One region of the Companilactobacillus sp. HBUAS59699 genome, then DNA from elsewhere that is predicted to be linked to it. Evidence: predicted binding sites of a transcription regulator. Region 1 holds the regulator's gene; the other holds the start of a gene.
The links. The regulator Rex, encoded in region 1, represses fermentation and respiration genes when NADH is low (regulators of the CRP and FNR family bind a similar motif). The targets are predictions, from matches to a motif close to TTGTGAANTANTTCACAA.

Region 1 (8,881 bases):
CTTACGTTCCTTAAGTTCTGTTTCAGTAGCAGCACCGACTTTAACAACGGCAACACCACCTGATAACTTAGCCAAGCGTTCTTGTAACTTGTCACGGTCGAAGTCTGATGTTGTGTCAGCAATTTGTTTCTTGATTGTGTCAACACGTTCATCAATAGCTTCTTTTTGACCAGCACCTTCAACGATTGTTGTGCTGTCCTTTGTAACTGTAACCTTACCAGCTTGACCTAATTGATCCATAGTTGTGTCTTTTAGTTCTAGTCCAAGATCTGAAGTAATTACTGTACCACCAGTTAATGTAGCGATATCTTGTAATTGTTCCTTACGACGATCACCAAAGCCTGGAGCCTTAACAGCAACAACATTGAATGTTCCACGGATCTTGTTCAAAACAAGTGTTGGTAATGCTTCACCATCAATATCGTCAGCAACGATCAATAGTGACTTACCTTGTTGAACGATTTGTTGTAGTAATGGCAAAATATCTTGGATATTTGAGATCTTCTTATCTGTGATCAACAAGTATGGATTGTCTAAGTCAGCTTCCATCTTGTCATTATCTGTAACCATGTATTGTGAAATATATCCACGATCAAATTGCATACCTTCAACAACATCAAGTGTTGTATCGATACCCTTTGATTCCTCAATTGTGATAACACCATCGTTACCAACTTTTTCCATAGCGTCAGCGATCAACTTACCAGTTTCTTCACTAGCTGATGAAACTGAAGCAACTTGAGCAATATCTGACTTGCCAGCTACCTTGTGTGAAATCTTGTGTAGTTGGTCAACGGCTGCTTCTGTAGCCTTTTCGATACCTGTTCTGATACCAACAGGGTTAGCACCAGCAGTAACGTTCTTCATACCTTCTTTGATGATAGCTTGAGCCAAGACTGTGGCTGTAGTAGTACCATCACCGGCAATATCATTTGTCTTTGAAGCAACTTCAGAAACAAGCTTTGCACCCATGTTTTCGAAGTGGTCTTCTAATTCAATACTCTTAGCAATAGTTACACCATCATTTGTGATCTCTGGTGAACCATAGTTCTTTTCAAGAACAACATTTCTACCCTTTGGTCCGATAGTTGTTTTAACTGTGTCAGCTAATTTGTTAACACCGTCTAACATTTTTGAACGTGCATCTTCTGAAAACTTAATTTCTTTTGCCATACTTTCACACTCCAATAATTTTTTTGTAATTTAACTTCTCATTTTAAATTATTATTTTTCAACGATTGCCATGATATCTTTTTCGTGTAAGATTAAATAATCGGTATCATCAAACTTAACATTTGAGCCAGCATACTTATCAAAAAGTACCTTGTCGCCAACCTTAATGTGCATTGGTAATGTCTTTCCATCTTCTGTTATTGAGCCTTCACCAACAGCTACAACTTCAGCTGTTTGTGGCTTTTCTTTAGCGTTGTTAGCAAGAACAATGCCGCCTACTGTCTTCTCTTCTTCTTTATCGACTGTTACAATAACTCTGTCTCCAAGTGGTTTTAACAATTTGAATGCCTCCGATGATTAATATTTATTTTAATTTAGCACTCCAAGTTCTGTTGTGCTAATCACATGTTTTATATTAACATTTTATTGTGAACATGCAAGTATTTACCTTTAGAAAAAATAGGAGAAATTATGAAATATTCAACAAATCAATTTTTAACTCTGGCTACATATGTCGTTTTACTCTTCATCGGCTCACTGCTGTCAATGGTTCAGGTGACTGGGTCAGCGTATTTTATCATCATTACTTTGGCCGCAATTTTAGCGACTGGGATCATGATTTTTTTAACACAAAAAAGTACTCCAAACGAATTAGAAGAAAAAACTGATCTAAATCACAAATTACAATGGATCATCGTTGGTGCTGTCGGTGCTTTGATTTTGCAACTAGGATTAGGATTCATCGATCAGCAGATCTTTCACACTAGTACGACCTCAGCTAATACTTTACAGCTATTAACTTTGGTACACGCTTATCCATATTACTTCGCATACGTTTTGATCTGTGCTCCCATCATGGAGGAAATAATTTTTAGACGCGTCTTCTTTGCCAATTTGATCAAGCCCACTAATATCTACTGGGCAGCCGCAATCTCAGCTATTTTCTTTGCTTTGATGCATCAAGATACTAGATTCATTGTTTATGTGGCCATGGGACTATGGTTCTCATTTATTTATTACAAGTCAAAAAATATTTATGTCAGTGCTGGTAGTCACTTGGTTATGAATACATTAGTCGTCATGATCAGTATGAGATAAAAAAAGTTGAGATTTCCGCTTTGGAAGTCTCAACTTTTTTAATTACATACCACGTTTGTACGCGGCAACGTATTTTTTCCGTTTATCATCATCGAACTCATCTTCACTCTTAGCAATAATGATTGTTGCAAGTGAATTACCAACAACGTTAACAGCAGTACGGCCCATATCGACTAAACGGTCGATACCAGCGATAAATGTTAATCCTTGCATTGGTACACCGATGGTTGAAACAGTGGCTAACAAGACCACGAATGAAGCACCAGGGACACCAGCCATTCCTTTTGATGTCAACATTAGAACAACGATCAATGTGATCTGTTGTCCGATCGACAAGTTAATGTGATAAGCCTGTGCCAAGAATAGTGCGGCAAGTGATTGATAAATCGCTGAACCATCAAGGTTAAAAGTATAACCAGTTGGAATAACGAAGGAAACGATACCTTTACTTGCTCCGTATTTTTGCATTTTATCCATCATCTTTGGCAATGCAGCTTCTGAACTAGCTGTTGTAAAAGCTAAAACAAATTCGTTTTCAATGATTCTAAATAATTCAAAGAAATCAACATGGAACATTCTGCCGACAAAGTACATGATAACGAAGACGAAGAATGCCATAGTTGCATAGGCAATTATGATGAACAGTGCTAATGGCTTCAAAGAATCAAAGCCCATTTCAGCAACTGTAACACCGATCAAAGCACAGACACCAATTGGAGCTGTACGCATAACCCAGTTAGTTACCTTGAACATTACATTGGCAACAGCGTTCAATAAGTCAGTAATGATCTTACCTTCCTTACCGAGTGAGGCTGTTCCTAAACCAAATAATACTGAGAAGAAAATAACTGGAAGCATATCACCCTTACCCATGGCAGCGAAGATATTAGTAGGGATGATACCCATTAAGACTGACCAGATGCCAGAATGCTTAGCTGCCGAGGCTGAAGCCGTATATTGTGAAATACTTGAACCCTTCAGTTCATTGATATTGATATATGAACCGGGATGTGTAACGTTTGCGACAATAATACCAATAATAATAGCTAGAGTCGTCATTACTTCGAAGTAAACCAATGTCTTCAAACCAATTCGACCTAACTTCCTGATATCACCCATATTGGCAATACCAACTGTCAAACACGAAATAACGATTGGCAAAACGATCATTTGGATCAAGGAAATGAACATTGTACCAATGTTCTGCATGACCGTAATTGCACCCTTATTGTGATAAAAAATTTGTCCTAAAACTATACCTAGCACCAGACCGATAATAATTTGCCAGCCTAGACTAAGTCGAAAAAACTTTTGCTTTTGCAATTTAATGCCCCCTTAGAACGTCGGTTTTTATTATAGCAGATTTTTTACAAATTTAATCATATTAAAATAAAATTAATATTTTTTAGTGAAATTATCAAAATAAAATTTTAAGTCCATAAATTTATCAGTAAAAGGATTGTGACCTGCATTGTTTAAAACCGCAATTTGTACATTATTATTAGAACTCAATAATTTTAATTGATCACGATATCCCACGACCTGGTCATTCTTACCCAACAGAATCGTCATATTAGCCTTAGAATTCTCTAATATAAGCGGTATATCTTTTTCAAACTCAAAACTATAATGATGAGCAGTTTTGATTTCACTCCAAAAACTCCGATTGTTCTTTTTTAATCCCGGTATAGCCATGCGTTGATACAATTCCCAAGCAGTTTGATTGATTATCACACAGCTGGCCAAGAAGTCTTGATAATAGTCCTTATTCTTATCTAACTTGACCTCACCATTGAAGATATTATGATGCTCACTGACATCACGTTCATCCCTATCAGCGTTAATTACTGGGCTAGTCAAGAAGACATCGGTTATTTGATCTTTTAATTTTACTAATAATCCCAAACAAATATATCCGCCAAAAGAATGACCACAGATCATGATGGGATCATTACCAGATAATTGCTGAATAAATTCAATGACTATCTGCAAAACATCATCTGAGTTATGAATATTCTTAATGTCCTGCGAGTCTCCTAAACCTGGTAGATCCAAGTAAATTCGCTGGTAATTAGAGTCACTCATCAACGGCTCGTATATCTCTTCCATACTCGTTGAATCTAGGCTCATACCGTGAAAGAAGTAGATTGGCTTGCCGGTACCGTGGATCTTATAATTTAAAGTTGTTTCTGCTATTTTTATTTTCATAATAAGTATCCTACAACAAATTTTGACTTAAACAATAAAAGCGCCTCGTTATTTGTGTATTTCAAATAACGAGGTGCTTAATGTGTTAGTCTTCGCCAGACTCTGAAGCAATAATATCAAGATCACCATCGATAGCCCATGAATCAACCGTTGCCGGCATGATCAAATGATCACCCTTCTTCAAGTCATAGTCAGTTCCATCAACAGTAACTTTTCCATTACCACTGATAACTGAAATCAATGTGTACTTGCCAATATCATGTTTCAAGGTAACTGGTTCCTTGATCTCCCAGCGATAAACTGAGAAATATGGTGAGATTGGTGGCTTAACGAAAGTAGTAAACTTGTTCTTACCTTCAGTCTTACTTTGAATATCTAGTTTTGGATCTTTATTAGGTACTGTAATTGTATCTTCAGATTGTTTGATGTGTAATTCACGTTTCTTACCTGTGCTCTTTTCCACACGATCATAGTCGTACAGACGATAAGTTGTATCTGAACTTTGTTGTGTTTCAAGAACCATGATACCCTTGTTCAAGGCATGAACGGTACCACTTGGAACGTAGTAGAATTCGCCTGGTTTAACCGGAACTTTTCTTAACAAGTGGTCCCAGTCGCCTGATTCGATCATCTTGTCTAATTCTTCTCTAGTCTTAGCATGATGTCCATAGACCAAGTATGAATCTGGTTCGGCATCAATAATGTACCAGCATTCAGTCTTACCTAATTCATGTTCATGTTTCCAAGCATAATCATTATCCGGATGTACTTGAACTGACAAACTAGCATTGGCATCCAAGATCTTTGTTAGTAATGGAAATACTCTACCCTTAGGATTGCCGAATAATTCTTTGTGATCACTCCATAGTTCTTCAACAGATTGACCAGCGAATTCACCATTCTTCACTTCTGAACGACCGTGGGGATGTCCAGAGATAGCCCAACATTCACCGATATCACCATCAGGAATATCATAGCCGAATTTTGTTTCTAGTCTGCGTCCACCCCAGATTTTCTTATGAAAAACAGGTTTCAAAAATAATGGTTCACTCATGCAAATAACCCTCCAATATTTTTATAACTAAATTATTGATCCTCATTCTTTTCTTCTTCCAGCGACTTATCGCGGTCTAAGAAGAAAATCAATGTCTGCAACTCATTGGCCAAGTCAACGTAATGTACACGGATCGAGCTTGGTACATTAATGATCACAGGTGTAAAGTTAAGGATTCCCTTAACCCCAGCATCAGCCAATAAGTCTGCAGTTGTTTGAGCAGCGTTCGATGATACAGTCAAAATACATACGTCGATCTGTTGTAAGTTGAGTTGTTCTTTCAATTCATTCACATGATATACAGGAACTCCACTCTTAACTGTTCCGACGATCGACTCATCGATATCAAAAGCTGCAGCAATTCTCACATTATTGGTACGAGAAAAGTTATAATTTAATAAGGCATTACCCAAATTACCAACACCAACTAAGGCAACGTTGGTTCTCTTATCTTGATTCAAGAGTTTTTTGAAGAAGGCAACTAGCTCATTAACATCATAGCCATATCCTCTCTTACCGAGTGCACCCAGATATGAAAAGTCACGTCTGATCGTAGCACTGTCGATTTTTACACCTTCAGATAATTCACCTGAAGAAATTTTCTTGGTACCTTCATCCTTTAAGAATTGAAAGTATCGGTAATAAATTGGTAAACGTTTTATAGTTGCGTTTGGTACTGTTGTTTTTGTCATATTATCCCACCGTTATGTGCGTAGTTTCACTAACTATTATAGTAATTAAAAACGGATGAAAACGCAACAGGTTACGGCTAGAAAAGGCAGAAAATTCTAATTAATGATAAAATTGTGAATATACAAAGGAGTTTATTAACTTGATTTTATTACAAGCCCAAAGCATAACTAAAAATTTTGGAACAAAAAAACTTTTTTCAAATGTGAGTTTTGAAGTTCAAGATAACAGCAGAATCGGACTCGTTGGTCGAAACGGAGTAGGTAAATCTACTCTGCTAAAAATAATTTCTGATCAAGAGAGTTACAATAGTGGCAATATTGCACTCAAAAAAGACACAAATATTGGCTACTTAGCCCAGGATTCTGGACTAGATAGCGACAATAAAATTTTCGATGAGATGGAAAAAGTCTTCGAATATCTCAAGAAACAAGAGAAGCAAATGCACGACCTCGAAGCTAAACTGGCTGACAACACCGTCAGTGACTATGACCAAATCTTAAAACAATATGATCAACTGCAGAATACCTTCCGTCAAGAAAACGGCTATGGTTATCAATCAGAGATCAGAAGTGTTCTTAAAGGATTTGGCTTCGATGAGGACGTTTGGCAAGAGAAGATCTCGACCCTATCTGGTGGTGAGAGATCTCGTTTGGCTATGGCCAAGATGTTACTCGAACATCATGACATCTTGCTACTAGATGAGCCTACTAACCACTTGGATATCGATACAGTTGAATGGTTGGAAGGTTATTTGAAGAATTATCGTGGAGCACTAGTCATTATCTCCCATGATCAGTACTTCTTAGACAAAGTCGTAACTGAAATCGTTGAGATCAATCATCATTCTTCAACTCATTATTCTGGTAACTATACTTTTTATTTGAAAGAAAAGAAACGTAACCAAGATGTTGAATGGAAGCATTACGAAGAACAACAAGCTGAGATCAAAAAGACCGAAGAATATATCCAAAAGAACATCGTTCGTGCTTCAACAACTAAGATGGCACAAAGTCGTCGTAAAAAGCTCGAAAAAATGGACGTCATGGATCGACCTGATTCTGACCAAGGTTCTGTTCACTTTTCATTCCAAATCGATAAGGAGAGTGGAAATGACGTTCTCCTGATCAAAGATGCAGCCATCGGTTATGAGAAAGATCAGGTCATGTCTAAGCCTATCAATCTCGACGTCAAAAAAGGCGAACGCGTCGGCATTATTGGGCCTAATGGTATCGGTAAATCAACACTGCTTAAAACTATCTTGGGACAGATCCCGATTCTAGAAGGAACTTATCAATTTGGTGCCAACGTTCAAATCGGTTACTACGATCAGAACTTGAACAACTTAGATCCTCACAAAGATGTCTTACACGAAATCTGGGATCGTTACCCGCTACTTGATGAACAAGTTATTCGCAATACCTTAGGATCATTCTTGTTCAGCGGTGATGATGTCTTGAAGCCAGTTGCTGGATTATCCGGTGGTGAAAAAGCTCGTCTTACCTTGACTAAATTATCGATGGAACACGATAACTTCCTAGTAATGGACGAACCTACTAACCACTTGGATATTGACAGTAAGGAAGTACTGGAAGACGCATTGAACGCCTTTGCTGGAACAGTTCTATTCGTCTCACATGATCGTTACTTACTTAATACTTTGGCTGACAAAATCGTCGACATCGGCTCCAGCGGCAGTAAGATTTACCTTGGTGACTACGACTACTATCTCGAGAAAACCACCGAAGATAAAGAAGTATCTGAAGAAACCATTGAACACACTACTAGTGAGAAAAAAGTTCAATATCAACAATCCAAAGAACAACAAAAACAAGAACGTAAACTACGCCGTCAAGTTGAAGATTTGGAGAATCAGATCTCTGAAATCGACAAGCGTAATGAAGAAATTCAAACTGAAATGACCAAAGATGAAAACTTGTCTTCGTATACTAAACTAGCTGATTTTCAAAAGGAACTTGATGAAAACAAAGCTAAACAAAGTGACTTAGAGGATCAATGGACTGAATTGTCAATGGAACTTGAAGATATGGAATAGTTTATCTATTGCCTTGTTATAATTATTTTGATATTCTGAAGTTTCTAAATAAACTAATTAAATAAAACAAGTCGAGAATAATATGCAAAACAAACAACAAGAGAATTTTCTCATCCGTTTTTTTAAGGGTGTCATAATTGCCCTTGGATTTATTTTACCCGGCGTCTCCGGCGGCGTACTCGCTGCCATACTGGGAATATATGAACGACTGCTGCATTTTATGGCTCACATTCGTGAGAACTTCAAAGTCGACTTCATGTATTTCTTACCAGTTGGAATCGGTGGAGTTGTAGGTATTGGACTATTATCTAAACCACTGGAATTCTTATTAGAACACTATCAGGTGATCGTTCTATGGGGATTTGCTGGAGCTATTATCGGTACTTTACCTTCACTGATACGTGCTTCTACCTCACGAAGCCGCCGCGATATGATCGACGTCATGTGGTTCTTATTCATGTTAGTATTCGGAGGCTTATTCTTGTTCTTCATGAGTAAGATCTTTGGGACTATCCCTGCTAACTTTTTAGGATTTATTGTGGCTGGAATGTTGATTGCACTAGGAGTTCTAGTCCCGGGACTCAGTCCTTCTAATCTATTGT
Region 2 (8,881 bases), on a different contig from region 1:
ACAGTAAGAAAGTCAAAGATACTCCTACATTTTCATATACATACGATGATCATAAAGAATTTAATGACATGTGGTCAGTTGAATCAAGTGATGAAAAAGAAGGTAAGAAGTCTATCTTTACCCAACGCAAGAAATTTATCTTGATCTTATTCGTTGCCGCATTCCCCATCATGGTTTGGGGAGTTATGTCACAAGGTTGGTGGTTCCCAACAATGGCCTCATCATTCTTGGCCTTCGCCATTGTGATTATGATCTTGACCGCTACAGGTCGTTATGGTATTGGTGAAAAAGGCGTTGTCGATGCCTTTGTTAACGGTGCTTCTAGCTTGGTCGGTGTTTCACTGATCATTGGTTTAGCACGTGGTATTAATATCGTTCTGAATAATGGATATATTTCAGATACGATCTTACAATACTCATCATCATTGGTATCACACGTCAGTGGACCAATTTTCATCATCGTTATGATGTTTATCTTCTTCGTACTAGGATTTATTGTTCCATCATCATCAGGCTTGGCTGTTCTATCAATGCCAATCTTTGCCCCATTAGCTGATACAGTTAACATTCCCCGTTTTGCAGTCGTTACAGCTTATCAGTTCGGTCAGTATGCCATGTTATTCTTAGCACCAACGGGACTAGTTATGGCTACACTGCAAATGTTGAACATGAAGTATTCACATTGGTTAAGATTTGTTTGGCCAGTTGTTGCTTTCGTATTAGTATTTGGTGGAGCGCTTCTAGTTATGGAAGTTGTCTTCTCTTAAGTAAATTTAAAGTCATACATGAAAAGTGTATGGCTTTTTTGTTTCTAATAGTAAAATATAACTAATTAGATACAAGGAGCTTTATGGCAAATGATAAATAGACCATTGATAAGTATTACAAATGTTATTTGGAGTTTTGATCTGGAGTCGAATTCGTTATTAATTTTATTATTGAAGCGTTCAGAAAGCCCATATAAAGGTAAATGGGGTCTACCACTGACTTATTTACGTGAGAACGAAAGTGCTGATGAGGCTTCTTTGAGATTGGTTCGAGAAAAAATTGGTGTGAAATTATCCAAGGTTAATACTGAACAACTCCAAACATTTACTAATGTGGATCGTGTCAAAGGTGAGCGGACCTTATCTTTGACTTATATGATCTATTTACCTAATATGCCAGAATTAGTTGCCGGGTACGGAGCTGATGATGCCAGATGGTTCAGAGTATCAGCTAATAAGCACAGTTACCAACTCAAAAATGGTGATATAGAATTCAAAACCTTATCAGAAAAAATATCAGAAGAAAAATTTTATTCGACAACAGACCATACCATGGTCTCTGACCACGAACTCATCTTGCGGACAGCCTTTACTAGGATTCGGAATCGCTTGGATTACTTACCGACAATCTTGCTAGTGCTGGGACCAACCTTTACTTTGCGGAAAGCACGGATGATCTATGCCATCTTTTTAAGAACTAAGGTTTCAGAAATAGACAATTCAAATTTCAGAAAAACTCATGGTAATTTATTTATTGATTCAGGTTATGAACATAAAACTCACTCTGGTCGGCCTGCAAAAATTTATCGCTTGAAATAAGCTTGACATCCATATAATTGTGATGTTAAGCTCTTTTTATCTTTAAAGGTATAAAGTACCTAAATCAATATATTGATGTTAAAAAATAATATTATTAATACTCCGGAATATTAATGATTATGAAAAAAGGGGACAATATGCAAGATACATTGATTCAGAAGAGTACGAAAAAAGGGCGCAAACTTCTTTTAGTTATCGGTACAGCTTGGTTATTCGATGCGATGGATGTTGCCTTATTATCATTTATTATGCCATTGATCAAGACTGAGTGGAGTTTAACTCCAGCCCAAGTCGGGTATGTCAGTTCTGTTACTTCATTAGGTATGGTTTTTGGTTCAGTTTTCTGTGGTTATATGGCAGATAAATTTGGTCGCAAGAATGTCATGATTGCTACTCTAATCGTGTTTTCGGTCGGAAATTTATTGTTAGCTTTTACTACTAACGTTAATCAATTTATGCTGGTAAGATTCATTACCGGTATGGGACTGGGTGGAGAATTGCCAGTCGCGGCAACGATGTTGGCCGATAATTTTAAGGGTAAGACACAGGCCAAGATGTTGATCATGGCTGATAGTTTTTGGGCTATCGGTTGGATCTTAGCCGCTGTTATTTCTAATACTGTAACACCGTTATATGGTTGGCGTGCTAGTGTTATTGTGACATTTTTTGTGATGCTATATGCATTTGTAATGCGTCGCCACTTACCTGAGAATTATGAGAAAAAAGAAAAAACTAGTTTGAGTGAACAATTTGCGGGTATTTTTAATCATGAAGTTGTTGGTAAGACATTGGCACTAAGTTTTCTCTGGTTTGTCGTAATGTTCTCATACTATGGAATGTTCTTATGGTTACCAAGTGTGCTGGTTTTACGTGGTTTCTCCATTATTCATAGTTTTCAATATACCTTGTTAATGAGTTTGGCACAGCTACCAGGTTATTATTTGGCCGCATGGTTGATGGGAAAAATCAGTCATCGAGTTATTTTGACATTATACTTGATAGGTACGATCGTTAGTGCCTTCGTTTTCAGTATTGCTGCCAGTGAAGGGATTTTGTTAGTCAGTGGAGCACTTCTTTCTTTCTTTAATTTAGGAGCATGGGGAGCATTGATTGCTTTTACACCTAGTCATTTCAAAGCTGATATTCGTGGAATGGGTGTAGGATTCTCACAATCAGTTGGTCGTATCGGTGCCACACTTGGACCTTACTTGATTGGAATGTTGATCGGAATGGGATTTGGTATTCCGGTTGTCTTCGGAATGTTTGTGGTTGCTTTGATATTAGGAGTTATTGTTTTGCTAGTGGGTACATCTGAAACTTACTAGGATAGGTGTTCTTTTTTGCTTCCGGTCAGCTGATTTTATCGATTACACAAAAAAATAGCATGTTATGACAATTCGGATATGAGTTACTATCTGTTTGTCATTACATGCTGTTTTTTATTTTTTAAGATTGGATAATAAAATTACTGTGTAGTAGTAAACAAATTTAGTACTATCACAAACTTAGCTGAAGGTGGACAACAATGGAATCCGCCGTAAAAGTGTTCTTAGCGATTTATCGCTTAGAACACTGGACGACTGGGAAGACTACAGGCTTCCCAGCGAGGTCGAAAACGCAGTTTGAGACCGGTCCACGGCAGATGGAATTGTTGACCGCCTTCAGCGGCAATACTCAATAAAACAACCTTAATTCAACATTTGATTATAACTGGTTACTCTGTTAAAACCATCATCACGTTCCAACATAGTTAGACTTGAATTACGAGGGCTTTCGGTAACATCAAAGTTACCAGCGTTATAACGGTCAGTTATGGAACGAATAGTTGTTCCATGTGAAACTAGCAAGATCTTATCGCCATCTTTGGCAATTTCATCGAGCTTTTTGAAACCACGATTTAGACGTGTCCAGTATTCTTCAGCATTTTCAGCATCGTGGAAGGGATCGGCTTCTTTCATGAAGTCTTTAGTAGCATCTAGGCCATGTTTGGCAATGATTTCACTAAAAGTAGAAGCGCCGTGAGGTTGCCCTACCATGAACCAAGCTTCAGGAGAATTCATTCCTTCGAAGTAGCCGTAGAATTGTTCTCTAAATTCCATGAGCTTTTGTGGTTTGACTTTGTCGCTATTGATATTAGCATCCATGATTAATTTGCAAGTATCGATGGCACGACGAGCGTCGGATGAAAATGCGGCACTAAAATCGACATTTTTCAATGCTTGGGCGGCTTGCTTGGCAACTTCTACACCATCAGGTGCTAGAGGTGTGTCGGACCAACCTTGCATTTTGTCGTAACGATTGAACCAAGTTCTTCCATGGCGAACCATGTAAATTTGATATTTTGCCATTTTTTCCTCCTAAAAATTTCATACTATAATTTTACTACAAAACAACGACATACTGCTATTAATGGAGTTTTTGATTATAACTAGTAACGTGATTAGTTCCGTCGATTCGCTCCAACATAGTTAGGCTAGAATTGCCGGGTAGCTGATTTAATTCATAATCGCCATCTTGGTATTTGAAAGCTAGTGACAAAATAGTCGTACTGTGTGTTACTAATAAGATTTTGTCACCATCATGAGCAACTTGATCGATTTTTTCAAAACCACGATCTAATCTGCCCCAGTATTCTTCAGCATTTTCAGCATCGTGGAAGGGATCAGCCTCTTTGACGAAATCCATAGTGGCATCGAAACCGTATTTGTAGACGATCTCTTGATAATTTTTGGCATTGTGAGAATTAGCGATTTTGTCCCAAGCTTCATTAATATTGTCACCTTCGAATGAACCGTAAAATTGTTCTCTAAATTCAGTCATTTTTTGGGGAAGAGGCTTATTTATATTTGCTTCAGCGATTATTTCAGCAGTATCCATAGCTCTTCTAGTGTCGGAAGAGAATGCAGCAGAGAACTCAACGTCTTTTAAGGCTTTTGCGGCACTGTGGGCTACCTCCACACCATCTTGGGTCAGTGGTGTATCTGACCATCCTTGGATTTTCTGATAGCGATTGAACCAAGTTTTTCCATGACGGATCAGATAGATTTGATATTTTGACATAATGTCCTCCTCAACTTTTCTACGATTATTTTACTATAACAAGCCATAATTTTAGAACTTTGACCCTTCATTGTGTAAAGTAAATATTAGCGGAGGTATTTGATGATGAGAATTGCAGTTATTGGTGCTAATGGTAAGGAAGGCTCACTTATTGTTAAAGAAGCTGAGAGTCGAGGGATTGAGGTAACTTCGATCGTACGTAGTGCTGAGAAATCAGTTACGGATCAGTATTTAGTTAGAGATGTGTATGATATTACAACTCAAGATCTAGTTGGTTTTGATGCGGTGGTTGATGCTTTGGGATTCTTTGGCGATCTGGTCAAGGAATACGTTCCTTCAACTCAACATTTGATCAATATTTTAAAGGATACAACTGTTAGATTATTAGTTGTTGGTGGTGCTGGATCATTGTACATGAATCCAGAACATACACAGCAGTTGTTCCAAGGAGCAGATTTTCCAGCTGCAGTTAAGCCATTGAGCGAAGAGATGGGGAAGGCTCTGAATCTCTTAAAGAAGAGCAATATCAACTGGACTTATATTAGTCCTGCGGCTGACTTTGATTACAAGGCACCACGTACTGGGAAATACGTAGTGGCTGGTGAAGAATTTACAGCTGATAAAGATGGTCAAAGTAAGATCAGTTACACTGACTATGCTCTAGCAATGGTTGATGAAATCGAAAATGCTGAACATAAAAGCGAACGAATCAGTGTAAGGAGGTAAAGATATGAAGATATTAGTAACTTATATCAGTATGAGTGGTCGCAATGAAAAGATTGCCCAACATTTGACTGATTATTTAAGCAAAAAAGCAAACGTTGATCTGGAACAAATGGTTGATACGGATGCTTATTCGATTCCAGAATATGATGCTGTAATTGTAGTAACTTATACTTATGGGGACGGTCAAGTTCCTGATGAGGCCCAAGATTTCTATGAAGATTTGTTGGATGTTGACCTAGAAAAGACTAAGTTTGCCGTTTTAGGATCAAGTTCAAAAACTCACATTCACTTTGGACGAGCTGTTGATTATTTCACAATGCAACTGAATTCTGCCAATGGAGATCAAGTTGCTGATTCAGTCAAAATCAACGAAGATCCTGATGAAGGTGACTTGAAACGTGTTGAACGTCTAGGAGACTATGTGATCAACAGTTTGGAATAATCAAAAATAAACTTATCACTTAAATTTAGTGATGAGTTTATTTTTTTGCTATAATCATTGCTGTATCAACCTCATAAAAAATATTAATGAAGTGTTAACGGTTTGACTATGACTTCGTTATCCATTTATGATAAAAATATCACAAGGAAGCGTTTGCAAGATTTTGTGGATGCACACAAATAATTGGAGGTTACACATATGACAGATTTCAGAATTGAATCAGATACTCTAGGAGAAGTAAAGATCCCAGCCGATGCTTTATGGGGAGCACAAACTGAACGTTCAAGAAATAATTTCCCAACTGGCGAAAAGATGCCATTGGTAATTATCAAAGCTTTGCTTCAAATCAAGAAAGCTGCAGCAATCTCTAACAAAGAACTAGATGCTATCGATCCTAAAAAAGCTGATTTGATTGTTGAATCAATCGACAAACTATTAGCCTTAGATGACGAAGACTTGAGAAAAGATTTCCCATTAGTTGTCTATCAAACAGGTTCAGGTACACAAACAAACATGAATACTAATGAAGTTGTCGCTCATATGGCAGCCAAAATTAATCCAGATATTGAAATCTTACCTAATGATGATGTTAATAAAGGTCAAAGTTCAAATGATATTTTCCCAACAGCTATGAGCATTGTAGCCTCGGTCGCTGTTGATAATTTGGAAGATTCACTACAACATTTGATCGATGAATTAAAGATCAAACAAGAAAAGTACTGGCGTGTTGTTAAGATCGGTCGTACTCATTTGCAAGATGCTACACCACTAACATTTGGTCAAGAAGTAAGTGGATGGGCAAGCATGCTTGAACATGACCTTTCGTACTTGAAGAGCTTGAATCCAACACTTGGCGAATTTGCTATGGGTGGAACAGCTGTTGGTACAGGATTGAATGCTGCACCTGGCTTTGCCGATATTATTGCTAAGAAGATGACAGAAGTTTACGGTGTTAAATTCACAGCTGATACTAATAAGTTCTATGGACTAGCAGCACACTCAGGACTTAACGTTGTTCACGGAGCTATCAAGACATTGGCAGCTGATTTGATGAAGATCGCTAACGATGTAAGATTCCTAGCAAGTGGTCCTCGTTCAGGTTATGGTGAATTACACATTCCTGCTAACGAACCTGGTTCATCAATCATGCCGGGTAAAGTTAACCCTACACAAGCTGAAGCTGTAACTATGTCTGCTGTACGTGTTATGGGTAATGATGTAGTTGTTGGTATGGCATCAAGTCAAGGTAACTTTGAATTGAATGTTTACAAACCAGTACTTATCAGCGCCTTCCTAGAATCAGCAGAACTTTTGACAGGAACAATGACTGGCTTTGCTGACAAGATGATCCATGGTCTAACAGTTAATGCTGACAGAATGGAAGAATTAGTCGATCAATCATTGATGACCGTTACAGCCTTATCACCACATATTGGTTATCACGAAAGTGCAACGATTGCCCAAACAGCTGAAAAAGAAGGAACAACTTTGAAAGTTGCTGCTATCAAGTCAGGTTTAGTTACTGAAGAACAATTTGACAAGTGGGTCGATCCATTGAAGATGACAAATATTTAGAGGATGAGGAGAGACTTAGGTCTCTCCCTAATTCTTTTAGAAACAACAAATTAAGGGTAGGAAAGATAAATGACAAAAAAACACAGTAAGATCAAAAAGGCTAATAAGAGAAAACAAGCCGCAAAATTCAAATTTGAACCAACAGACATTAGTGAACTACAAGACCATTATGATCTAATCATCGTCGGTTCTGGTGGAACAGGTTTGACAGCTGCCATTCAAGCACATGAGCTAGGATTGTCACCAGTTATTTTGGAGAAGATGTCAAGTATCGGTGGTAACACCACACGTGCTTCTTCAGGTATGAATGCTAGTGAGACATCGGTTCAATTAGATCACAAAATCGTTGATAGTATGGATGCCTTCTACAACGATACCTTCATCGGTGGTGGCAAGAAGAATAATCCTGAATTATTGAAGTTCTTTACAACTCACGGTGCTTTGGCAATCGATTGGTTGGCAAGTCACGGTATCGAATTGGACGACTTAACAACTACTGGTGGTATGAGTGTCTTAAGAACTCACCGTCCCAGTTCTATGGCACCAATTGGTGGCTTCTTAGTTACTGAGTTATTGAAGCAAGTTGATAAAGAAAACATTCCATTGTTCACTGATGTTCTTGTTAAGAAATTACTACAAGACGATGGCACTATTGATGGTGTTGAAGTTGAGATCAACGGTGAGAAGTCAACTATCAAAGGGGATGCTGTTATTCTAGCAACTGGTGGTTTTGGAGCTAATCCAAAATTACTTACTAAGTATCGTCCTGACCTAGAAGGCTACAAGACAACTAATTCACCAGGAGCAACTGGTGATGGAATCACTCTAGCTAGCGCTGTTGGTGCTAAATTAGTCGATATGGATCAAGTTCAAGTGCATCCAACCGTTCAACAAGATACTGATCATCCATTCTTGATCGGTGAAGCGGTTCGTGGTGAAGGTGCTATCTTAGTAAACAAAGCTGCTAAGCGTTTTGTTAACGAACTGGATACTAGAAAGAACGTTACAGCTGCAATCGATGAGCTAAAAGAAAACGGTGCTTACTTGATCCTTGATCAAGGTATTAGAGATCGTGTTAAGGCAATTGAATTCTATGATAAAGTCGGTCTAGTTGTAACTGGTCAATCTATCGCTGAATTAGCTGAGAGTATCGGCTTAGATGCTAAGACTCTTGAAGCAACAGTAGCTACATGGAACAAAGCGGTTGATGATCATAACGATACTGAATTCAATCGGACAACTGGTATGGATCGTAGTATCGTCAAGGGACCATTCTTCTCAATTCACATTGCTCCAGCGGTTCACTATACAATGGGTGGTGTTGACATCGATGCTGACACACACGTATTGAATGAAGATGGTCAAGCAATCAACGGTTTGTTCGCTGCCGGTGAAATTGCTGGTGGTTTGCATGGTAACAACCGTATCGGTGGTAACTCAATTGCTGAAACAGTTATCTTCGGTCGTCAAGCGGGACAACAAGCCTTCAAAT

Region 2: U8519_RS11245 (class II fumarate hydratase) is a predicted target of Rex. The motif match lies at 5,942-5,959, and genes of this name have one in related genera.

What each region holds. Positions count from the first base shown of each region.
Region 1 covers NZ_JAYKTV010000002.1:49,333-58,213, forward strand. The annotation lists gene groL (chaperonin GroEL) at 1-1,173, opposite strand, end outside; gene groES (co-chaperone GroES) at 1,225-1,512, opposite strand; gene U8519_RS03825 (CPBP family intramembrane glutamic endopeptidase) at 1,645-2,271, shown strand; gene U8519_RS03830 (cation:dicarboxylate symporter family transporter) at 2,314-3,594, opposite strand; gene U8519_RS03835 (alpha/beta fold hydrolase) at 3,667-4,479, opposite strand; gene manA (mannose-6-phosphate isomerase, class I) at 4,565-5,533, opposite strand; gene U8519_RS03845 (redox-sensing transcriptional repressor Rex) at 5,566-6,225, opposite strand; gene U8519_RS03850 (ABC-F family ATP-binding cassette domain-containing protein) at 6,366-8,279, shown strand; gene U8519_RS03855 (DUF368 domain-containing protein) at 8,362-8,881, shown strand, end outside.
Region 2 covers NZ_JAYKTV010000006.1:87,951-96,831, forward strand. The annotation lists gene U8519_RS11205 (YfcC family protein) at 1-767, shown strand, start outside; gene U8519_RS11210 (NrtR DNA-binding winged helix domain-containing protein) at 858-1,586, shown strand; gene U8519_RS11215 (MFS transporter) at 1,724-2,911, shown strand; gene U8519_RS11220 (hypothetical protein) at 3,112-3,267, shown strand; gene U8519_RS11225 (histidine phosphatase family protein) at 3,275-3,934, opposite strand; gene U8519_RS11230 (histidine phosphatase family protein) at 3,993-4,646, opposite strand; gene U8519_RS11235 (NAD(P)-dependent oxidoreductase) at 4,752-5,372, shown strand; gene U8519_RS11240 (flavodoxin domain-containing protein) at 5,377-5,814, shown strand; gene U8519_RS11245 (class II fumarate hydratase) at 6,013-7,389, shown strand; gene U8519_RS11250 (flavocytochrome c) at 7,459-8,881, shown strand, end outside.